DNA from 2 places in the Fenollaria sp. C0166D3 genome. Region 2 is predicted to be linked to the other one. Evidence: riboswitches for the same ligand, from Rfam matches in the RefSeq annotation. Region 2 holds a riboswitch; the other holds the start of a gene.

Region 1 (12,506 bases), on a different contig from region 2:
TGCTGTCAGCACCAAATTTCTTAGCAATCATATTGAAGATAATTGCAAGAATTATTGAAGCGACAATACCTAAAATTGCGCCGATATAAACGCCTTTTACGTATTTTAAATTGTTTGTCTTTACAAGATAAGCAATAAGGGCTGCAATAATTAGGATTGCTTCAAGGCCTTCTCTTAAAGTTAGTCCTAAGACGCTAAAGAAAACTCCCCAGCCAGATCCGGTTTTGCCTCTCATGCCGTCAAGGGTCTTCGCATCTTCGTGTAGGTATCTAATTAGTACTTCAACTTCATCTTTAACAACGTCGATATCTTCATTTTGACGCATAGATTTTCTCGCCAAATAAAATTGGTTTTCAACGGTTGATCCACGCTTACCAGAAATTGTTGTCATAACAATTTTTTCAAAGCCTAATTTTTCATAATATCTAAAATAAGCTTCGTTAATTTTGTCATAGCCTTCCTTGCCGGCATCTGGACCGCCTGCTTCATAAATTTTAAGGGCATCCCTTAAAACGACTTCCATGTCCTTACTTACGTCTTCCCAGTCTTTGTATTTTTTATCTGCCATATCTGCAAAAACATTAGTAATTGACATCAAAAAAATTAATGCTGTCACCAATAAAATGCTTAGTTTTTTCATAGTTCCTCCTTTCGAAAATATTTGGCAAATACAATCGCCGTTTAAAAAACATTTCTCAGCCAATATTTAAATTAGCCACAGCTAACTTTTGTTAGCTATAACTAATATTATACTCTTCAATATGTTTAAAGTCAATACCTTTTTTAATAAACCTATAAAAATATTTTATATCATTAAATTTTTATAAGAATAAAAAAAGTGAGCGAGTGCCCACTTAATTATAATAGTTTTTTTCTTATTGTTGATGACAGATAGTCAAAGAATATAATCATGACTGAGCTGACTAGAAGTAGCGAGCCAACTCGATTCCAATTGCGCCACGAGATGTTCATCGATAGTAGTGTACCGATACCGCCTGCGCCGATAAGACCGAGCACTGATGAGTTTCTGATGTTTGACTCGAGCCTATATAGAACGAAGCCCAAGAAGCTTCTGTATGTCTTTGAATAAATCATTTTCGTATACATGGTAAAGGGACTTAGGCCAAGCGCCTGCATAGACATGATTGAATCAGCTGGTATGTCCTCGATGTATTCGAAGTAAAGTTTACTAAGCATGCCCGATGTGTAGACTGTAAGCGCGAGTGCACCTGCAAATGGTCCAGGTCCTAGGCCTCTGAAGAAGATTATGGCTGAGATGATTGGCGGGAAGGTCCTGATTACATTAATAAGCACTTTGAATAGCACTGAAACTTTTTTCGAAGGAGCGATATTCACCGCAGTAAATGGAGTAAAGATAAATGATACGATGGCTCCCATAAGCGAAGCGAAGATGGCGATGGCAGCTGACTCAACGGCCGCTGGCACTGCTCTTGATAGATAAGCAAAATCTGGATCAAATATCTTTCCTATGATGACACTACCTTGCTTAAGGCCAAGAAGGAAGCGCTCGTATGTGATATTGATAGAAAACTTGATTACGAGGAAGAGTGCTATTAAGAAAAGCGCAAAGAATATTTTTTTAAGTATCTTGCTTCTCTTGTATGAAGCTAGATCATTTACTTTGAATGGACTCTTGATATCGACCTGTCTAAGCTTTTGGCTCACTAAGTCTATAAGGAAAATTAAAATAAGTAGCATAAAGATGATTGACGAGACTCTATCGTAGTTCATGTGATTTAGTTCAAGCCACAGTCTTTGTCCTATGCCACCTGCGCCAACTAGTCCAAGTATTGACGCGCTTCTAATGTTGCTTTCTAAGCAAAGTAAAAATGTCGATACAATAAATTTTCTCATCTTAGTTAAAATTATCTTGTAATAGATTTTGCCCTTGCCAATGCCGAGTGACTTGTAAAAATCAAAATCGTCCTTGTCCATGGCCTCTATGTATTCTTTTATTAGTTTTGTTGACATGAAAAATGAAATGATGCTAAGTGCCAATAGTCCTGAGAAGCGTCCGGCTGAGAAAAAGCTCACAAGTAGCGCCGCCCATATAAGTGATGGAAGCGTTCTAAATACTGAAAATACTGCGCTTAGTACTTTTGAGACTATTTGCGAAGGACTTGTGTTGTATGGAAGGAAGAATGTTATGATGCATGCCAAGAAGACTCCGAAGGCCGATGATACAAAGGCCATAAGAAATGTTTCGAAGACTAGGTCCATAACCGAGGCTATGTAAGCGAAATCAAGTGTAAACATCCTCCTGACTAGGTCAAACATATCTGGCAGACCACGCAAAAAAGAGCTTAAGGAAAATTCTGATCCTAAGCCTGAAGCTATAAGCAAGGCAAAAAATGCCAATGCTAGTAAATTTTTCTTTCTTCTCTTTTTAGATAAATAAGTCTTTAACTGAGTCATAATTTAGTTCATCCGTACTCCTGTCGAAATATACTCTGTGGTCCTTGATTGCAATCACACGCTTTGCGTACTCAAGCGATAAATCAAGGTCATGCATGCTAATGATGATGGTCTTATTGTAATCAGTATTAAGCATCTTGAAAATGTCCATGATGGACCTCTTTGTCTCTATATCGAGTGAAGATATAGGCTCGTCCGCGAGGATTAGGTCCGACTTTTGAAAAAGCGATCGAGCTATGGCTACTCTTTGCTTTTGTCCGCCTGATAGGTCTTTGGCAAGGGCATAAGTCTTTTCTTTAAGCCCAACCATCTCGATGGCTTTGAGCGCATCACTATACTCATCGTCAGTGAACTTCGATAGCATTGCCTCAAAAAACTTTTTCTCGCCAAGACGCGCGAGTAAAACATTATCAAGAACTGAAATATTTTCAATAATGCTTGTGTCTTGAAAGATGAAGGCTATCTTTCGTCTAAGCCTTCTTAAATCTTTTGCGCCAAGGCTATGAACGTCCTCGCCCTTGTATAAAACGCTTCCCTTGCTAAGTGGGTTAAGTGCGTTTATTGCCTTTAGTATAGTTGACTTGCCTGCACCTGATGGGCCTATAAGCGCGACAAAGTCTCCTTCGTTTAAATCGAAAGAGACGTCTTTTATCGCATCAATATTTTTTTCGTACTGTACTGATATATCTTTTACTTCTAATATCATTTCTCTAAATCAACATTCATAATCTTAGCTGTGTCGATAACATTTTGGAAGTCATCGTTTGTTGCTTCGACAAAGCCTGTTAGGTTGAATATCTTTTCGCAGGCTTCTTTGCCTTCGCCGCTTGATAAATCATTTTGAAAGACTTCTTTTATCTTTTGCTTCATATCGTCACTTAGATCCTTGCTTGCTGCAACACATACATATGGGATCTTATCAGTGTATTCAAGCACTTCTAGTCCTTCAAGACCATCAAAGTCCTTCATAAGCTTCTTTTCAGCGCCTTCATATGTCGCGCAGACATCAACGTCACCATTTAAAAGCATTTGAACAGCCTTATCATGACCACCAGCGAACATGTATTCAATATCTTTTTCAAGATCAAGTCCACCCTTAACAAGCATTGCACCTGGATATATATAGCCTGAAGCGCTCTCTGGGTCAACGAAAGCAACTTTTTTGCCTTTAAGTGCTTCGTAGCCATCCTTTTCATACGCTTCTTTGATGTCAGAATCTTTTCTTACTAATAATTCACTTCTATAATAATTTTTGCCGTCCTTGTTAAGTGCTGACAAAAGCACTTCTGCTCCGCCGTTCTTATTTGCAAGTACATAGGCAAATGGTGGAATAATTGCAAAATCAACTTTGCCTGAGCCAAGCGCCTCAACTACGCCAACATAGTTTGTTGATGTAAACATAGAAACTTTTTTACCAAGCTTGTCTGTAAGTATATTTGTTAATGGTTCTGTTAAGTCTTCTAGTTTATCTTGGTCAACTAAAGGTACGAAGCCTAGTTGAAGTTCATCCTTTTCCTTTGGCTTACATGCGACTAGGCCCATAAGCATAGATAAAATAATTAGTGTTAAAATAAATTTTTTCATAATGTCCTCCTAAATTTCTGTAAAATCTCTGATGATGATGTCGCTATATTTAGAAATATGTGACAGATAGTCCTCGTTATCAAGTACGCCAACCGTTAAAAAGCCTGCTTTTTTCGCAGTTTTAAGGTTCTTCGGCAAGTCTTCGAAGACTAAAGTGTTCTGCGGCATGATATTGTATTTTGCAATGCACTTTAAATAGATGAGTGGCGACGATTTATCTGAGCCGATGTCAGATAGAGTCACTATGTCATCAAAAAGCGTATGCATATCAAACTTTTTAAGCGTAGTAATAAAAATGTCCTTCTCATTCGCTGTCGCGATCGAAGTTTTAACGCCTTTTTCTCTAAGTCTCTTTAAGTAATCAATGATGCCCTTCTTAGGCACTACATTGTTTTCAAATTCTTCCTTTGCTAGATGAGTCCACTCACTAACGACATCTTCTGTCGTCATATTTAGTGCGTAGCGCTCAATTGTGTATTTTGCAGCGTCCGTGAGCGTCTTGTGCATGATATTGTCAAAGTAATCATCCGTCAAGAAAAGCGAGTGCCTCGTAAAAAATCTTAGGTCAACGTTTTTCCAAACATTCATCGAGTCAAAGACAGTTCCATCCAAGTCGAAGATGGCTGCCTCAAAGTCCTTAAGCCTCATCTTTCACTATATCCTTGATGTAATTTAAAACATCTTCACGAATATCGCTTCTTAGAGCAAAATCAAGATTAGCCTGTATAAAACCAAGCTTGCTACCAAGGTCATATCTGTGGCCTTCAAAGACATAAGCGTAGATATCGTCTTCTTTTAATAGCATGTCAATAGCGTCAGTCAGCTGTATCTCGCCGTTCTTCCCTGGCTTAGTCTTTTTTAAAAGCTCAAAGATATCATTCTTCAAGATGTATCTACCAAGCACAGCTATATTCGACGGAGCCTTGTCAATATCAGGCTTTTCGACTATGGACTTGACCTTATATAATCTTTCATTCACTTTTTCGTCGTAGGCGATGATGCCATACTTCGATGTATCTTCTTTAGCTACAAGACCCACGCCCAAGATGGATTTGCCCGTCTCGTCATAAGCGTTCATCAGCTGCTTTAAGCAAGGCTCTTTCGAGTAAACGATGTCGTCGCCTAAAAGCACTGCGACATCTTCCCCGCCCGCAAAGCTCTCAGCACACAAAATTGCGTGGCCAAGGCCAAGCGGCGCCTTTTGCCTGATGTAATAAATATTGACCATATCAGAGATTTTGTTAATCTCCTTAAGTATCTCAAACTTGCCAGACTCCTCAAGAGACTTCTCTAGCTCTATGTTTCTGTCGAAGTGATCCTCGATAGAATTTTTATTTCTACCAGTTATAATCAATATGTCCGTGATGCCCGACTCATAAGCTTCTTCAACTATGTATTGAAGCGTCGGTTTATCAAAGATGGGTATCATCTCCTTTGGCGATGCCTTAGTCTGAGGAAGCATCCTCGTTCCAAGTCCCGCCGCGGGTATTATTGCTTTTTTAATCATATATCCTCCTACTCTACTGTTACGCTCTTTGCCAAGTTTCTCGGCTTGTCAATGTCGCGTCCTAAAACTAGCGCTGTGTAGTAGCTCATTAGCTGACCGAACAAAACGCTGTATATAGGCGCGAAGACCGTGAATGTTCTTTTTAGATTCACTATGCCCTTGCCCTCATCTTGATTTGTCACGAGTATGGTATCAGCGCCTCTCGCAACTAGCTCTTCCAAAGTAGTTCTTGTCTTATCAAATATTTGTCCTTCGTTTGCAAAGGCAATAGCCGATGACTTTTCATCTATAAGAGCGATGCTGCCATGTTTTAGCTCGCCTGCTTTAAAGGCGATTGAGTTAATGTAGCTAATCTCTTTAAGCTTAAGCGAAACTTCAAGAGCCGCAATATAATCAAGGTCACGACCTATGAAGAATATCTTTTCCTTATCCTTAATCCTCTCAGCGACTTCCTTGGCAATAGGCTCAAGCCTTGTTATTTCTGAATCCATTTCCCTAGATATTTTTACTAATTCATCTACAATTTGGCTGTACATACCGCAGTCGTATCCTGCTAGGCCATCTCTAAAATATATGCCAAGTAAATATATGCATAGTATTTGCATCATAAAGGCTTTGGTCGATGCAACTGAAATTTCTGGTCCAGCAAAGATGTGTACCTTATAGTCAGCGATCCTATCAAGTGACGAATTAATCACGTTTGTGATGGCAAGTACTGTCGCACCACTTGCCTTTGCTTCTTTTACAAGGCCCATGACGTCGGCTGTTTCGCCTGATTGGCTGATCGCTATTAGAAGCGTCTTCTTACCAATGAAGTTATACGAGTATCTTAGTTCGCTCGATGTTTCAGCAATTATTGGTCTTTCTATAAACCTTTCAAGATAGTTCTTAGCAAGTAGACTTGCGTGATAAGCTGTGCCGCAGCCTGTTACGTAGATATTATCAAAGTCATTTAGATTAAGTCCATATAATTCATCAAAGTAGACTTTGCCGTCACGAATGTGCCTATCAAGAAGCTCCTTAAACTTCTTTGGCTCTTCATGTATTTCCTTTAGCATAAAGTGCTCGTAGCCATCTTTTTGAGTTTCTTCTATATTGACATTTGATTTTTGAATTTCTCTTTGAACTTCTTTATGAGAATTGTAAATCTTGATGCCGTCACTATTTAAAACGCCCATATCACCATCTTCAAAGTAAATAATTTCATTACTTAGATCGATGGCAGCTGAGATATCGCTTGCAAATAGATATTCATCATTCTTAACGCTCATTAATAGAGGGCAGCCCTTTTTGGCAAAATATAAATTTTTTGTCTTTTTATCCAAAACTAAAATCGCGTAACTGCCTTTGACATCTTCAAGTGCCTTCATAAAGCTATCTACATTATTTTCCTTCATATTCCTTGCGATGTACTCGATAAGAACTTCTGTGTCAGTCTCGCCCTTTGGAGTAAAATCTGGCATGGATTTCTTTAGCTCAAGATAATTTTCTATGACACCGTTATGAACTATGGCATAATCACCCTTCGTATCAAGGTGCGGATGCGCGTTCGTTTCAGTCACACCGCCATGTGTCGCCCATCTCGTATGAGCGATGGCAATGCCAGCAGCTTCCTTTGGACAAGCCTTGTCAAGCTCCTTTATCCTGCCAACTCTTTTATATATCTTTAAATCATTATCTTTAATGTAGGCAATGCCAGAGGAGTCATAGCCCCTGTACTCAAGGCTATAAAGGCCTTTGATTGCGTACTTTATTGCATCATTCTTGCCATAGTATCCAACTATACCACACATAATATCTTCCTTTCAAAAAAGCATTTATAATATTACTCGTGCGCAAATCTTTTTCGCGCATAAACATCTATATTAATTATAACATATATTTATGAAAAAATATAAAATTTTTACAAAAGAAAAGTGATAGCCGTAGCCATCACTTATCTCGTCATTAAATATATTAAAAAGCAGGGTAGATTTCTCCCTTGTAAGTATCTTCGATAAACTTTTTGCAAGCGTCTGATTGGAATACTTTGATAAGCTTTTGGAACTTATCTTTTGTTTCGTCACCTTTTCTAACAGCGATGATGTTTGCGTAAGGGCTGTCCTTGTCTTCAAGAGCTAAAGCATCAGCTGATGGGTTAAGTCCTGCGCCAAGCGCGAAGTTTGTGTTTATAGCTGCTAGTGCTGCATCTTTATAAACGTTTGGTATATTTGCTGCTTCAATTGGAGTAAATTTTAAGTTCTTTGTGTTTTGATCAATATCTTTTTCAGTTATATCTTCTTTAGTATCATCTTTAAGTGTGATTAGACCATTCTTTTCAAGTAATAGTAAAGCTCTACGTCCGTTTGATGGGTCGCTTGGTATTAAAACTTCGTCTCCGTCCTTTAATTCGTCAAGTGACTTGATCTTGTCTGAGTATAATCCCATTGGTTCGATGTGTACTGAACCAAGATTTTCTAAGTTAAGTCCTCTTTCTTTAGCAAAATTAATTAGGTATGGTATGTGTTGGAAATAGTTTGCATCGATGTCGCCTTGGTCAAGAGCTAGGTTTGGTTGAACGTAGTCATCAAATACCTTTACTTCAACATCTAGTCCTTCTTTTGCAAACTCGTCTTTAAGTGCTTCAGTAATTTCTGCGTGAGGTACTGGTGATACACCTATGATAATCTTATTGTCATCATCTGTTTGTGCTTCTGTCTTTGTTTCAGTATTTGTTTCTGCATCATTTTTATTTGTATTTCCTGTAGAGTTATTGCAAGCTACAAGGCTTGTTAATAGTGTTAATGCTAATAGTAATGTAAATATTTTTTTCATTTTATTCTCTCCTTAATTTTATAAATTAATTTTTTGTTTACTTTTTTGTATATAGTGTTTCCTGTAAATTGTACAATTTGTACGATTATAACTATGAGTGCGACTGAAATCCAAAGTATGTCAAGTTGATTTCTTTGGTAGCCGTATCTGATTGCGATGTCACCAAGACCGCCTCCGCCAAGCGCTCCAGCCATCGCTGAGTAGCCAACCAAGTTGATTATGGTAGTCGTTACGCCAAGTATAGCCGCTGGCACTGTCTCTTTTAATAGCACCTTGACTATTTCAAAATTGCTTGCACCCATTGATTTAGCTGCTTCTATGACACCTGCATCTACTTCTAGGAAGTAGCCTTCATATAATCTTGCTATGAAGGGTGCTGCCGCAAATGTTAGTGGCACCAAAGCCGCCTCAGTTCCTATTGCCTTACCAATAATAAATCTTGATAATGGCGCTAGGACTATAATTAATATAATTGCTGGCATGCTTCTAAATATGTTTATGATGCCATTTGTTATTGTATATATAAATTTATTTTCTCTTAAACCATTTGGTCTAGTCACATAAGTTAATATGCCCCATGGAAGTCCGATAATTAGAGCGATGAGCGCCGGCACTATAATCATGATTATAGTTTCAGGAAGTGCTGGTAAAACTATGTCCACTATTTCCTTGAACCTCATGCTATCACCTCCGATACTTCTGCGCAATTAGCTTTTAAGTAAGAAATAACTTTTTGTGCCTCTTCGTCTGAGCCGCGTAGCTCAACGACCATGTAACCAAGCTCTTCATCCAAAACGTTACTGATGTTACCGTCAATGATGTTGATGTCAACGTTAAAGGTCTTCATCGCGTTACTTAATACAGGCGTCTTAACTGTGTCCTTCGAGTAAGAAAGTCTAATCAATTTGCCAGTGAAAGCGCTGTAGTCAAGCTCTGTATCAGGAGCCGCCTTCTTGATAAAGCTTTGTGCAAGCTTTGTCTTTGGGTTTTTGAAAAGCTCTGTAGTAGTGTTTTCTTCTATAATTCTTCCATTTTCCATAAGAGCAATTTTGTTCGAAGCATCCTTTGCCGCTTCCATCTGATGCGTTATCATTATGGTAGTCGTATCAAAGTCATCTCTTGCTCTTTTATATAAATCTATGACCATCCTAGTGCTTTCTGGGTCAAGTGCGCTCGTTGCTTCGTCTGAAAGTATAATCTCAGGCTTAGATACAAGGGCTCTTGCTATGGCAACTCTTTGTCTTTGTCCGCCAGATAATTCACTTGGATATGCCTTCTCTTTATTAAGTAGGCCAACATAATCAAGAAACTTTCTCGCTTCAGCCTTTTTGTCTCCCTTGAAGCCATTTAAGTTTAAAGGAAAAATCACATTGTCTAGAACTGTGTATTGACTGAAAAGATTAAAAGTTTGAAAGATAAAAGCGATTCTTTTTCTTAAAGCTAAGAGCTCTTTTTGCTTTAAGTTAAAGATGTTCACTCCATCTATGATTACTTCGCCACTGTCAGCTTCCTCAAGTCTATTGAGTAGTCTAACTAAAGTTGACTTGCCTGCTCCAGATAAACCTATGATGGCCAAGATGTCTTTCTTTTCTGCTTTAAAACTTACGCCATCGACAGCATTAAATTCTTTGCCATCTACCTTGTAAGTCTTAATCAAATTTTTTGCTTCTATCATAAGCTCCTCCTTCCTTGGATAAATCCAATAAAAAAACTCTTTACCAAAAGATAAAGAGTATCGTGAAAAAATCGTCATCTTTCGGTATAACCGCTGGAATTAGCACCTTGATTAAACAGGTTGCCGGGCTTCATAGGGCCAGTCCCTCCGCCTCTCTGGATGAATTATATTGTGTTTAGATTATACAGGTCATTTTATATTAAAGATGTGATTTAAATCACAAATATTGATTTTTTTATAAAAATATGTATATTATTATAAGATTTCTTTATAGATATAGAAAGAGCGAGACAAGTGCCTCGCTTCATTTTTATTTACTCTACTATGTTTATGGTGATGCTGCCGCTCTTATAATCACATAGCTTAGCAAGTTCATCGCTTAGAACTATGCTAATTGTGTCGCCAACTTTCAAGTCTTTAAATGTAATTAATATTTTTTGTATATTATAATCTCCAAAAAACTTTATTTCGTGCTTAGCCTTTGTTTTAATTTCAAGTAGCTTTTCAGGATCAAGATATGGAAGCTTCCTTTTGAATGTAAGCGAATAATCGTTTACAAGCTCTGGGTAAACGATATTATATGATAAATTAACACTGAAAATATTATTTTTTAGATCTTTAATTGATAGCTCCTCTTCTTCATCAAGTTGATGTTCTTTTATTGAAAACACTGGATCGATTGTAGCCGCTGCTATTTTATTTTTTAAATCAGCATCAGCTTTTTTATTCATATTGCTAAGTATTTCTTTATAAAAATCAAGCATTCTTTTATTCGTATACATATCATTATCTAAATCTATAATTTTTTTATTAAGCTTATCAATTTTTGTTTCTAGCTCATTTATACTTGCATTTTCAGAAGTTTCTATCTTATTATCAATATCATCTTTGCTTACATCATTTGTTTTTGTGCAGCCAAAACTCATTAGTATGCAAAGCACTAAGAGAAATAAAACTATTTTCTTATTCATGTTACCATCTCCTTATAAGTATTATATCACAAACGCAATTTTTTACAAAAAAACTACGCTCATATACACAAGCGTAGTTAATCTTTATCTTATTATCATTTCTTCTCTCTTTGGTCCTGTAGAAATGTATTTAAATTTTTTGCCAAGTTTTTCTTCGATAAATTCGATATAGTCCCTTGCTTCTTTTGGAAGCTCTTCGTACTTAGTTATGCCTCTTATGTCGCTCTTCCATCCCTTAAGTCTTTCTAAAACTGGTTTTGCTTTTTTAAGCTTGGATGTATTAGGGAATTCATCTGTTATCTCGCCGTCTATGTCGTAGCTAACGCAAACTGGTATTTCATCTAAGTAGCTAAGTGCGTCTACGACCATGAAGGCGATATCTGTCGCGCCTTGCATTTCGATGCCGTACTTTGTTGCGACTACGTCGAACCAACCAACTCTTCTTGGTCTACCTGTTGTTGCACCGAACTCACCTTTGTCGCCGCCATGAGTCCTCAATTGATTTGCTTCTTCATCAAAAATTTCGCTAACGAACTCGCCTGCGCCTACTGCTGATGAATATGCCTTTGTTACTGCGATGATGTTTTTAATTTCATACGGTGGCACTCCAGCTCCTATAGATGCGTATCCAGCTAGTGTTGATGAGCTTGTTACCATTGGATAAATGCCATGATCAGTATCTTTAAGTGTGCCAAGTTGACCTTCAAATAAGATCTTCTTGCCATCTTTGATAGCTTTTCTTAGCATTTTGGATGTGTTCTTAACATATGGCTTAATTATTTCGCCATATTCAAGAAGTGTCTTTAAAACGTCTTCCTTCTTAAGCGGCTCTTTATGATAAAGCTCCTTAAGTATCGCATTTTTGATTGGCAATATCAAATCTAATTTTTCTGAAAGATATTCTTCGTCGTAAAGCTCATTCACTTCAAAGCCTATCTTTTGATATTTATCTGCAAATATATATGCAATACCTGATTTAGTCGATCCAAAGGATGCCTTGCTAAGTCTTTCTTCTTCGTACTTATCAAAGTCTAGGTGATATGGCATAACTATTTGTGCTCTGTCAGATACATAAACTTTTGGCTCTTTAACGCCTGCGTCCACTATTGATTTAAGCTCGTTAATGAAGAATGGTATGTTTAGCGCAACGCCATTGGCAAGTATATTGACAGTGTTTTCATTAAATACTCCTGATGGCAATAGATGAAGTGCAAATCTACCATAATTATTGATAATAGTGTGGCCAGCGTTGGCTCCGCCTTGAAATCTAACGACATAATCTGCATCACATGCTAGCATATCAGTTACTTTACCCTTGCCTTCGTCGCCCCAGTTAGCTCCTACTATAGCTGTAATCATATATACCTCCTAAACATTGAGTTCAACTTTGATACCGATGCTGTCCTTGTTCTTTTCAAGTATCGGGTCAATAGTTTCACTTACAAATTCTTCAACTTGTGAAGATGCTCTTCCGCTAATCTTTGATGCAGCCTTTATCTCTTCTATGTCATCCATAGTC
Region 2 (12,506 bases):
TTGTATCAAAAGCTTCAGGATATACAAAGTTATTACCTACAACCCTGATCTCTTCACCATTATCCAAAACTATGTCAATGGTATTAACAAAGTTATCTTCAATCTTTTGCGCCATAGGTCTATCAAGATGAGTGCCCTTTTCATAGATTAATTCACCTGTGATAGGGTTCACCGCATCCATGGCAAGAGTGTGATTTTCTATCCTTCTTGCTATAGATAGCTTCTTGTTGAACTTATATCTTCCGACTTTAGCTAAGTCGTATCTCTTAGGGTCAAAGAATAGATTATTAAGTAGTGATTTAGCACTGTCTACGGCTTCTGGTTCGCCTGGTCTAAGTCTCTTGTAGATCTCAATCAAAGCCTCGTCTTGAGTCTTTGCAGTATCCTTTTCAAGAGTTGTTAGTAAATCATTAGTTTCACCTAATGTTTCAACAATTTCAAGATCAGAAACAACACCTAAAGCTCTAAGAAGTGATGTGATGATAACTTTTCTGTTCTTATCAATCTTTACATATAAAGCGCCACTCGCATCAGTTTCAAATTCAAGCCAAGCCCCACGGTTTGGTATGATAGTTGCGCTGTAATCAAGCTCACCATTCTTATTGATTTCCTTCTTGTAGTAGCAGCCTGGCGAACGAACGACTTGTGAAACAACAACCCTTTCTCCACCATTGATTATGAAAGTACCCTTATCAGTCATGATAGGTATGTCTCCCATAAATACTTCTTGCTCTTTAACCTCTCCAGTGTCTTTGTTAATTAGTCTAACCCTTGCTCTAAGAGGAGCACTGTAGTTTGTGTCCTTAATTCTGGACTCTTCTTCAGTATACTTTAGTTCCTTTCCTATAGTATAATTGACAAACTCCAATACTAAGCTACCACCATTGTCATCAATAGGTGATATGTCGTCAAAAGCTTCCTTTAAGCCGTCATGTAAAAACCAGTCAAACGATGCAGTTTGTACCTCAATAAAATTTGGCATCTCGCAAGCTTCTTTTATCCTAGAATAACTCATTCTAGTTCTTTTTCCGTTTTCAACAGGATGTAGCATCCAAATATTCACCCCTTATCAAAATAACCTACTATATGTCGTACCCTAAACTAAGATTTTGAGAATAAAAACCCATTTTAAATCCTAATTATGCAATTTATAATTATATAATAAGTCAAGACAAATGTCAAGCATTTTTTTGCAAATAATTAAAATATTTTTACAATTTTGCTAAAGCGTTTTTGCCTTGCTTATGGTTTTGCCAAAATCGAAGTAGGTGCAAAACGATTTACACGATTAACGAATCGCCCGTCATAAAGTAATCGCTCGTCATATGTCTACCTCCAGTCATATATCTACCTCCCGTCATATATCTATCGCGCGTCATATGGCAATCGCTCGGCATATGGCATCCATTTTCACAAGAAAAAAAGAACTATGGCAACGCGTCTCATAGTTCTCTTCCTATTATATATAAAATATATCTGCTAAGCATATATATCGCCTAGCAGATATCTTCTAAAATCTATTTACTTTTACCCTCATTAATTTTTCTCTTTACAAAGAATAGTCCGACTAGAACAAGTAGTGCTAAGATTATGGATAAAGTTTCTTCTTCAACACCAGTCTTTGGTATTAAGTGTTTTTCAGGTGGTGTTTCTTTTTCTTTTGGCTCGTCAGGTTTGTCCTTGTGCTTTGGTTTAGGCGGTTCCTTTTCTCTTTCTTCTTCAGGTGGTTCTTCAGTATTGATTATTGTGATGCCACTATGCATATCGCCTGAGTAGCTAACAGTAAATACTCTTTCGCCAATTGTGTATTGGCCCCCTGCTTCACCTATTTCCTTAACAGTGTATACGTGCTTATTGCCTTTAGCGTCTTCTAGATCAAGATCAGTAAAGGCGCCGCTCCAGCCATTAGCCTCACTAAGTGTGATAGTCTTACCTGTAGCAGCTCCGTCCATATATAATTCAGCTTGAACCGCTTCTGTCTCGCCACTTGTTTCCCAAGTTTTACTTACTCTTACTTCAGTCTTTTTCTTTGGCGGAATATTTTCTCTGTTTGTGATTATAAATGAGTGATCCATATCGCCAGCGTAGCTAACATCGTAGTCACTGCCTGATATGCTAATCATGCGCGATGCTTCGCCCACTTCTCTTACGCTGTACTCGTATTTAACGCCTTCCGCGTCATAAGCAAGTAAGTCTTCGAAGCGTCCCCTCCAGCCATTAGCCTTGCTAAGTGTAATCACATTTCCTGTTGCTCTTCCGTCTTTGTATAGCTCAACTTGAATTTCATCAACTGGTATTTCATTTGTGACGTCCCAAACTTTTACAACTCTTATGTTTCTTCTTTGAGGCTTCTTTGGCTCTTCTCTATTGATTATAGTGAAGCCACTATCCATATTGCCTCTGTATATAACTTCGTAGTATTCACCAGATATTTCTACAGTGTAGAACTTTTCGCCAATTTCTTTAACGCTATAGTCATAGATGTGTCCGCCATCAGAGGCTTTCTCTAAGTTCTTAAAGCTTCCGCTCCAGCCACTCGCTTCGCTTAAGACTAGAGTATTTCCAGTAGCTTCTCCGTCTCTATATAATTCTACTTCGATATGGCTAATAGGCTTCATGCCTCTTATCTCCCAAGCTTTTTCTACAAAGATGTCTCTGTATTCTTTATTTGGCTCTTCTGGTGGATAGTAGCTATTTGTGATAGTGTAGCCATCTTTTTCGTTTCCAGAATAGCTTACTTTAAATTCTTTGCCATCAAAATTGATTTTGCCATATGTTTCGCCAGCTTCTTTTATAGTGTAAGTAATTTCATTATCGTTTTTGTCTTTAATGTCAAGATCTTTAAAGCTGCCTTTCCATTCGTTTTCTGCGTTTAAAATTAATGTTTTTTTTGTATTTTCATTGTTTTTATATAATTCAACAGTGATTTCATTTGCAAAGGCTTTTTTGTCAGCTGTATCCCAAACTTTACTTACTTTGATTTCTTTTGTTTCTTTATCAGGTTCTTCAGGTGTGTTTGTGATAGTATAACCATCTTTTTCGTCTCCAGAATAGCTTACTTTAAATTCTTTGCCATCGAAAGTGATTTTGCCTTCTTTTTCGCCAGCTTCTTTTACTGTATATTTAATTTCTTTTTTATTGCTTTCAGATGGAAGATCTTTAAATTCATAGCTCCATTGGTTTTCTTCGTTAAGCTCAATGGTTTCCACTTCATATTTATTACTATCTCCCTCAATACTAGCCATCAATTTGACCTTTATAGAGCTTGGACGTTTTTCATCTTTATTGTTGTCATCATTCCATTCTTTTTTAACTTTTAATTCTGTAGTCTTATTATCAGTTCCAAATATAACTGTTCCGTTACTTCCTATACCAGCTCCTCTTGTTGCTGATTCATTGCCAGTTATATAGACCTTTGCAAGTGCATTTGTAAAGTTATTTGCTTTGTTTTTTGTATATAAATGAATATAATCATGATGTTGTTCAATTTCCACGAACGTTTCATAATTTTCTTCTGGTAATAATTTACCATTTTTTAAATCTATCCATTCATACAATGGTCCACCAAGCATTCGTTTTGAAAGCCAATAATTAGGGTTGCCAGCATGTGTAAGATATTCTTCTTCACTAGTATTACAGTAAATATACAAATCTTTTGATTTGTTTTCATACAAAGCAACACCATCATTAACATATATCGTAGTTTTTGATATAGGGCAAGCAGCGTACCCAGAGCCTTGGTAATCAGCTTTATTATTTGTTATTATAGCATTTGTTAAATATAAGTATCCATTCCCGCCATATTTGGAAGTAGCACCATTTACATAGATACCGCCGCCGCCAAAAGCCATATATGTTACTCCACTTCCATCCATTTTGTTATTGGTAATTTGGCCGCCACTAATAAAAGCTTTCGATGCTCCTCCTCTACCATATTTTGCCTGTATAAAAATTCCTCCGCCAGATGAACCTGCTGTATTACCATCAATTTTACCGCCATTCATATTTAAAGTGTTTCCAGCTCCTACTTGGTTGCTTCCCAAGCTAATACCTCCGCCTATTTCAGCCGCAAAATTATTCAATACTTTGGCTTCACTCGACATATTGATAGTTGACCCCTCGTTAGCTATTATGCCCCCGCCAGCAGAATAAACTTGTTTGCCATATGCATAATCAATAACTCGTTCCGATCTATTTTTTTGAACGATGCCGCCAGAGAAATTCATTGTAGATCCATATAAATAAATTCCTCCACCATATGTTGCTTGATTTTTTTCTACAGATCCTCCAGTCATATTGATAGTCGCATTAAATGCATTTATTGCTCCGCCTCGTGAAGCTGTGTTTTTAATATCCATTATCTTGTTATTTCTTAATACAGCACCTTCATTAATATTAAGTGTTGCATCTGATTTTACTTCAATTAATGACTTTCCAATGTTTTTATTTACATCATAATTACCATCTATAATAATATTTGATAGTGTAACAGTTTTTCCACTTGGAACGCTAAATAAAAATCCATTGTAATCAATGCTTCTAATTACTTTTGCATTTGTTCCAGATAATGAAATATCTCCTTCAATATATGTTTGACCAGTTACTATTATTTTTTCAATATTTTGATTTGCTGTAGCTAATGTCTTTGCTCTTGCAAATGTCTTTACAGGATTTTCTATAGATAGTCCGTCGTTGTCGTCATTACCTGATGTTCCATTTAGATAAATTGCTGTAGCGTTTGGATTACCCGCTGCTTCATTAACTTTTTCTTCGTTTATTTCTATTGATTCTTCAAAATTACTTTCCTTTACTCTTAGTGAATCTTCTTTTTCGCCTATTCTTGGTAATTCTAATACAGTTTTTTCTGAGTTTGTTTCTAAATACAAATCAAAATTTTCAGATTTCTCGTCAAAGCTTGATCCATCTTCTTTACTGTAATACTTCACTTCTAGCTCATTGCTTAATGTTTCAATGCCTTCGAATTTTAGATCTCCAAGGAAATCGGCTTTTTCTACTGAATAAGTGACTATCTTTTCCATAGTCTTTTCAGTTTCGCCTTTTATGTGAAGTGTATATGTGATATTTAGGTCCTTTACTTCTTCTGCCTTTTCTTTCGCAGAGCCTTCGCCTCCGCCTGATGGCAAGACTACTGCTTCTTCGCCTTCATCTGCAGCTGAATCAGCTTCATCATTTGTTTCTTCTGTTGGTTTTGCTTCGTCTACTGGCTTTGTTTCTTCAGATGAATTTTCTTCAGCTTCTGTTTCTTGACTTAAATCAACTACTGTCTCGTTATCTTTATTTGCATCTGCTTCGCCATCGGCCTCTTTATCACTAGCCTCTTCATCTGCCTTTTCACTTTCATTCTCAGCCTCATTATGCTTTTGATAAATTTCGTTTAAAGCACTCGCATCTCTTTCAAGCTCGAAACTTAAATTATATTTCGTTTCTTCGCCTTCTTCTGCGCGAACAAGCAAGTTTGTTGGCACTTGGCTTAGTACTAGCACCATCAAAATCAAACAAGCTAATATTTTCCTTCCTTTTTTCATGATTCCCCTTCTTTCATTAATTCTTATTACGATTTTCAAAATATATTAATCCGTAAACCGTGATATTTACTATGTTTCAACGATTATTTTGCATTATATAACGAATAAAATCATATGTCAAGTAAAAGTATCACATATATATAAATTTATTTATGTATATTTTATTTTATCTTTATAGAAGTGAGTATATAAGTGAAATGTATAAAATATTAATTTTTTGTAATATCTTTTGCCGTGCTAATGCTTTCACGAATATCAAAGTAGGCGCAAAACGATGGACGCGATTAAAGAATCACGCGGCGTAAAGCAATCGTCCGTCATATATCTACCTCTTGTCATATGTCTATCGCCCGGCATATGTCTACCTCCCATCATATGTCTATCGCTCGGCATATACCATCCATTTTCACAAGCAAAAAAGAACTATGGGCACGTCGCTCATAGTTCTCTTCCTATTATATATATAATTTATATACTATTTAATTTCTCCAGCAAGTTTTTTGATCTCGTCAACTTTTTCTAATCTTTCCCAAGGAAGATCTATATCGTCACGACCGAAGTGGCCGTAGTTAGTAATCTTGTGGAAAATTGGTTTTCTTAGGTCATAGTAGTCGATGATGAAGGCTGGACGAAGGTCGAATACTTTTTCAACTATCTCAAGTATCTTTGTCTCTTCGATCTTGCCTGTTCCAAATGTATCTACGTTTATGGATATCGGCTTTGCTATGCCTATTGCGTATGAAACTTGTATTTCGCATCTATCGCAAAGGCCTGCTGCTACTAAATTTTTCGCAACGTGTCTTACTGCGTATGAAGCGGATCTATCTACCTTTGTAGCGTCCTTTCCTGAGAAGGCTCCTCCGCCATGTCTGCAGTAGCCGCCGTATGTGTCAACGATAATCTTTCTACCTGTTAGACCTGTGTCTCCCTTTGGTCCGCCTATAACGAAACGTCCTGTTGGGTTCACGTAGATGATAGTTTCGTCATCAATTAGTTTTGGATCAACTACTGGTTTTATAACGTGTTCTATGATGTCCTTCTTAATCTTGTCAAGACTAACGCCTTCTTTATGTTGAGTAGAAACAACTATAGTGTGGACTCTCTTTGGCTTGTCTCCATCGTATTCGATAGTTACTTGTGTCTTTCCGTCTGGTCTTAAGTAGCTTAGTGTGCCGTCCTTACGCACTTCAGCTAGCCTTCTTGCTAGCTTATGTGATAAGTATATGGCTAGTGGCATATAAACTTCTGTCTCATTACAAGCGTAGCCAAACATCATACCTTGGTCGCCTGCACCTATTAAATCATATTTATCTTTTGATTTTTCTTTAGTCTCAAGCGCCTTGTCAACGCCTAGTGCTATATCCTTAGATTGTTCTTCGATCGATACAAGTACAGCGCAATTTTCTGCATCGAAACCGAATTTTCCTCTAGTGTAGCCTATGTCAGCTATAACCCTTCTAACTACCGCTTGTATATCAACGTAGCAGTTTGTTGTGATTTGTCCTGATACTAAAACGTAGCCAGTTGATGCAGTTGTTTCGATCGCGCATCTCGCCTCTGGATCTTTTTCTAGTATCTCATCCAAAATTGCATCTGATATTTGGTCGCAAACCTTGTCAGGATGACCTTCTGTAACCGATTCAGATGTAAATAGTTTTTTATACATAATCTTCCTCCTTATTAATTTTTATAAATTTTTCTAATATAAAGCCGCAAATATATTCTCGCGGCGCATCTTGTAAAATAAAAAAACCTTCATAGCTGAAGGTTCGTTCTTCTCATCTTTCAGCTGCGCTGTAGGATTTGGCACCTTGCTAGCAGGTTGCCGGACTTCATAGGGCCTATTCCCTCCGTCACTCTTTATGAGACTTATTAAGTTCACTAATCATTATATATATAATTTTCGTTTTTGTCAAGCCCTTCGCCTAATTATTTTCTTCCAAGGCAAAACGTTCTTTAACCTTCTTCTTCACATAGATATAAGTAAAGACGTAGACTATGGTAGTCAATAACCAGGACAATGGATATGAGATATACAAAATCCATTGCTCGTGATACTTTTGAAATACACTCATAATCCACAATATTCTAAAGCCGCAAATGCATACGACAGCTATGATCATAGGTGTTAATGAGTAACCCATCGCGCGTATTACACCTGAGTAAACGTCCATGATGCCGCAAAGTAAATATGTTGTCGATATGACACCTAGCCTTAGCATCGCGATCTCGATAACTTCTGGGTTTGGTGTATATAATTTTAGTAAGAAATTACCTGCTAGATAAGCGCCTATGCCTAGGACTAGACCCACGACTGACACCATGACGATGGTTGTCTTAAGTATCTCGTCAACTCTGTCAAGCTTTTTTGCACCCATATTTTGCGAGGCAAATGATAGTGAGGCTTGGTAAATGGCATCCATCGCCATAAAGACGAAGCCTTCGATGTTGCCAGCTGCAGTGTTTGCAGCGACAACAAGCTTACCGAAGGAGTTGATTGAGGATTGTATAAGCATATTGGATATACTAAATAGTGCCCCTGTAAAGCCTGATGGCAATCCTATCCTAAGCATTTCGCCAAACTTTTTCCAATCCATCTTTAATTTATCTAGCTTTAAGTTCAAGTAGCCGTCGCTCTTCATCAAGCACAAAACTATTAGCACGGCTGAGAAAGCTTCTGAGATGATGGTAGCAAGAGCAACTCCGTCAACTGTCTTCTTTAAAACTATTACAAAGTATAAATTTAAAACTATGTTCATAACGCCTGAGATGGCTAAATAGTAAAGCGGCCTCTTTGTGTCGCCTGCTGCTCTAAGTATCGAGGCGCCGAAGTTATATATCATAAATCCCGGCATGCCCATGAAGTAGATCTGCATATAAAGTGTCGCTAGATCAATGACTTCCTCGGGTGTTTGCATCAGTTCAAGCATTGGCCTTGCTGAAAAGTAGCCGACGGCTATCATGATGAAGCCGCCAAGTAAACCCGATAGCATCGACGTATGAAGCGTATCTTGCGCGTCCTTGTATGAGCCCTTACCTATCGCCTGACCCATAAGCACGCTCGCGCCTATCGATATACCGATGAATAAATTGATGAGTAGGTTAATCAATGCGCCGGTCGATCCAACTGCGGCAAGTGCAGCGTCCCCTGCGTAACGTCCGACAACTATAACATCGGCGGCGTTAAAGAATAGCTGCAAGGTGCTCGATAGCATCAAGGGTATCGAAAACTTTATTAACTTTGGAAGGAGTTTTCCCTCCGTCATATTTATTTCATAATTCTTTGACATAAGTACCTCTTTTCTTTTATATCAATCAATTTTACTACAATCGAAATAATTTTTCAAGGCTTTTTGCAAAATTAACTACTAAATCCTTTATTTTTTCATCAAAATGTGTTATAGTATATGAATATAATATGGAAGGTGATTTAATGAATAAAAAAGTTTACGTCTCAGGTCATAAGGTACCTGATACGGATTCAATCGCGAGTGCTATCTCCTACGCTTACCTTGTCAATAGTCTTGGCAAATACGATGCAAAAGCAGTTAGGCTCGGCGATTTAAATAAGGAAACAAAATTCGTTTTAAAGCACTTTGGCGTAGACGAGCCAAAGCTATTAACAACGATGAAGATAAAATTAAAGGATGTTGATCTTGATGACGCCGTGCTTATAGACGAGGACGCCTCTCTATACGAAGCGATTAACTTACTTCGCGAGAAGAATGCTTATGTACTCATAGTCATTGACAAGGCCGGAAAGATGAGTGGCATCATAGGTCTTAAGGATATCACAGAGATTTATACAAACATCTTTGACGACACAATCCTTAGCAAGGCTGATACGCCATTTAAAAATGTTGTTGAGGTCTTAAAGGGTACCGTCATTAACGATGGCTACAGAAAGCCTCTTGGCCGCATGGCGATATACGCTATGGACCCAAAGATGATTGAGGATCGTATCGAAGCAGACGATGTCGTTATACTCGGCGACAGAGAGGACGCTCAAGAAGACGCGATCAAGAGAAACGTTTCTTGCATGATAGTGACTGGTGGCTTCGACATAAGCGAGAAAATCTTAAATTTGGCGAAGGAAAAAGGCATCAGCATCATATCGACTGAGTACGACTCCTTCATGGCATCGAGGGTACTTCCACTGAGCGTGCCCGTGTCGTACGCGATGACAAAGGATGGCATCAAGACCTTCCACATACAAGATTTTGTTTCGGACGTCAAGGCCGAGATGAACAAAAACAGGTTCCGCTGCTTCCCAGTCCTTGATAACGACGGCAACGTCATAAACACAGTCAGCCGTTATCACTTGCTTGACGATAAGAAGAAAAACATCATCCTAGTCGATCACAACGAAAGAACTCAATCCGTCGACGACATTGAAGAGGCTGAAATCCTTGAAATCATCGACCACCACAGAGTTGCCAACGTCGAGACAAAGCTGCCACTATACTTTAGGAACGAGCCATTGGGCTCGACAGCTACCATCATCACAAAGATGTTTATTGAGAATGGCATAGTAATTCCAAAGCATATAGCTGGGCTATTAATCTCAGCCATCATCTCAGACACACTTTTATTAAAATCTCCAACAAGCACGAGGACAGACGCGAAAATGATAGACTTTCTTGCGCCAATAGCTAGCATCGATCCAGATGTCTACGCTATAGATATGTTTACTGAAGCGGCAAGCATCAAGGACGTAGCGAGTGAAGACCTACTAAAGATGGATGTGAAGTCATTTAATATCGCGAAGAAAAAGATACGCGTCGCTCAAGTCATGACCATGGATATGGATGAAGTGAAAAAGAGAAAAGATGATTTACTAAATCTGATGAAAGAAACGATAGAAAAGAATCAAGAAGACACATTCGTACTGATGATAACTGATATACTTAAAGAGTATTCACTAGTTTTAGTGCAAGGCTCGTACAAAGAAAGCATCGCCTCAGCCTTCGATAAAGAGCTTGTAGATAACGAGTTTACAGTCGATGGACTTCTTTCAAGAAAAAAACAAATGATACCCGCTATATCAAAAAAGATAGAGACTTTATAGTCCCTATCTTTTTTTGCTATCTTTCAGTTTCAATACTATCTTATGATCAATTTCATCTATCTTAAGTGGTCCAAAAGACCTCGAGTCAGTACTTATAGCCCTATTGTCACCCATTAAAAAGACCTCATCATCAGCAAGCGTCCAGCCATTGTCCCTATCTACCCAAGAAAAATCATTCATATATTTATCTTCAAGATAAGTCTCGTAAATTCTCTTGCCATTTATCAAAAGTCCTTCTTTTCTTGTCACTTCAACATGTTCACCTGGCAGACCCACTACCCTTTTAATCATGTCAATGCCTAGGGCTTCAGACCTTGCTCCGACAATATCGCCTCTTTTAATATCACTGAATAAAGGCTTTTTAATCGCAAGAAATTTATCCCCATCATTTGCCACAGGCGCCATGCTATCACCAGTAACATTTACTATATTTAAAAATAAAAGAGTAAATATATTTATGGCTAATAGCAGAGCGATGATTATAATTGGAAGAGTTTTCTTTTTTTTCATATATAAAATCCCCCGTTCACACGAAGCACTTCGCCCGTAATGAATTTTGCGTCCTGTGATGCTAAGAAAACTGCCGCCTTCGCCGCGTCCTCTGCCGTTCCGATGGCCTCAAGCGGCGTTTCATCACGAAGCATATCTATTTCAGCCTCTGAATACACCTTCATCATGTCCGTTGCTATGCAGCCTAGGCTTATGGCGTTCACTCTCACGCCCGATGGTGCTGCTTCCTTCGCGACCGCCTTAGTAAAAGCGATGACAGCTCCCTTCGATGCGCTATAAACAGTCTCCATCGCGGCTCCCGTCTCGCCCCACATGCTCGTTACGTTAATTATGCATCCTGCGCCCTCATGTATCATCGGCTTAATAAAAGCCTTAGTCATGTTGAAGACGCCCTTCATATTCGTGTTAAATACATAATCATATTCCTCTTCGCTCGTTTCTTGCACAAGCTTAGTCAAAGCCACGCCCGCATTATTCACAAGCACATCAATTCTTTTATATCTTTTAAATATTTCTTCCTTTAATTTACAAACTTCATCATAATTTGAAACGTCTGCCCCATAAACAAAGCCGTTAGAATATTTTTTAACCTCATCTAAAATTTTCATCGCTTCATCACCATGCTCATGGTAATTGATGCAGACATCGTATCCTTTTTTGGCAAACTCAATCGCTATGGCCCTGCCAATTCCTCGCGAAGCGCCACTTACAAGAGCTAACATATATAAACCCCCTTCATGTAAATATTATAACACAAACTTGCAATTTTAGCCATCATATGCTAAACTAATCTTGGTGATAAAATGAGAATGAGAAAAAAATGGTGGGCGCTGCCTGAACTTAAAGAGAGCCCCATCTTTAGATACAGACCCATGGAGAACAATGGCAAATGGCATGAGGACTTCGGCAATGATAGTCCCATCTACCTAGAACTTGGCTCGGGCATGGGCAGCTTTATAAATTATTTGAAAAATACATTTAAGGAGAAAAATTTCGTCGGCATCGATATGGAAGAGGGCTGCCTCGTTTATGCAAAGCGCATGCTTGAAGAAGAGGACACGTCGAACGTAAGGCTGGTGCTTGCAGACATCAGAAACGTCGATGAGTACTTTGCTGATAATGAGGTCGAAGAAATTTATATAAACTTCCCGAACCCATGGCCAAAAAATAAACAGCACAAAAGAAGATTAACTTACCCCGATCAACTGAAGATGTATAAAAAAATTCTTAAGCGCGATGGGACTATTAGGCTCAAGACCGACGATTATGGTCTTTATGAAGCGTCGCTAAAATATTTTGAAAACGAAGGCTTCGAGATACTTTTCAAGACGGACGATTTGATGATAGATGAGTTCCAAGACGACTTTATCAGCGAGTACGAG

The links. A riboswitch is a leader RNA that binds a small molecule or an ion and turns the genes downstream of it on or off. The one in region 2 is predicted to bind S-adenosylmethionine.
Region 1: it holds a riboswitch for S-adenosylmethionine, as region 2 does, so the genes downstream of both, AC1EJ0_RS06930 (methionine ABC transporter ATP-binding protein) here and metK (methionine adenosyltransferase) in region 2, are expected to answer to the same signal.

Annotation. Positions count from the first base shown of each region.
Region 1 is NZ_JBWPVU010000009.1:6,678-19,183, reverse strand. Features, by position in the region: gene AC1EJ0_RS06975 (FTR1 family iron permease) at 1-640, opposite strand, end outside; gene AC1EJ0_RS06970 (PhnE/PtxC family ABC transporter permease) at 859-2,436, opposite strand; gene phnC (phosphonate ABC transporter ATP-binding protein) at 2,408-3,142, opposite strand; gene AC1EJ0_RS06960 (phosphate/phosphite/phosphonate ABC transporter substrate-binding protein) at 3,139-4,020, opposite strand; gene AC1EJ0_RS06955 (HAD family hydrolase) at 4,030-4,668, opposite strand; gene galU (UTP--glucose-1-phosphate uridylyltransferase GalU) at 4,658-5,527, opposite strand; gene glmS (glutamine--fructose-6-phosphate transaminase (isomerizing)) at 5,536-7,320, opposite strand; gene AC1EJ0_RS06940 (MetQ/NlpA family ABC transporter substrate-binding protein) at 7,484-8,341, opposite strand; gene AC1EJ0_RS06935 (methionine ABC transporter permease) at 8,338-9,021, opposite strand; gene AC1EJ0_RS06930 (methionine ABC transporter ATP-binding protein) at 9,018-10,016, opposite strand; SAM riboswitch class I at 10,088-10,182, opposite strand; gene AC1EJ0_RS06925 (hypothetical protein) at 10,331-10,987, opposite strand; gene AC1EJ0_RS06920 (adenylosuccinate synthase) at 11,072-12,346, opposite strand; gene purB (adenylosuccinate lyase) at 12,356-12,506, opposite strand, start outside.
Region 2 is NZ_JBWPVU010000002.1:2,882-15,387, reverse strand. Features, by position in the region: gene rpoB (DNA-directed RNA polymerase subunit beta) at 1-1,051, opposite strand, end outside; gene AC1EJ0_RS01345 (Cna B-type domain-containing protein) at 1,518-5,546, opposite strand; gene metK (methionine adenosyltransferase) at 6,022-7,212, opposite strand; SAM riboswitch class I at 7,322-7,415, opposite strand; gene AC1EJ0_RS01335 (MATE family efflux transporter) at 7,472-8,836, opposite strand; gene AC1EJ0_RS01330 (putative manganese-dependent inorganic diphosphatase) at 8,980-10,614, shown strand; gene lepB (signal peptidase I) at 10,618-11,124, opposite strand; gene ymfI (elongation factor P 5-aminopentanone reductase) at 11,121-11,846, opposite strand; gene trmB (tRNA (guanosine(46)-N7)-methyltransferase TrmB) at 11,928-12,506, shown strand, end outside.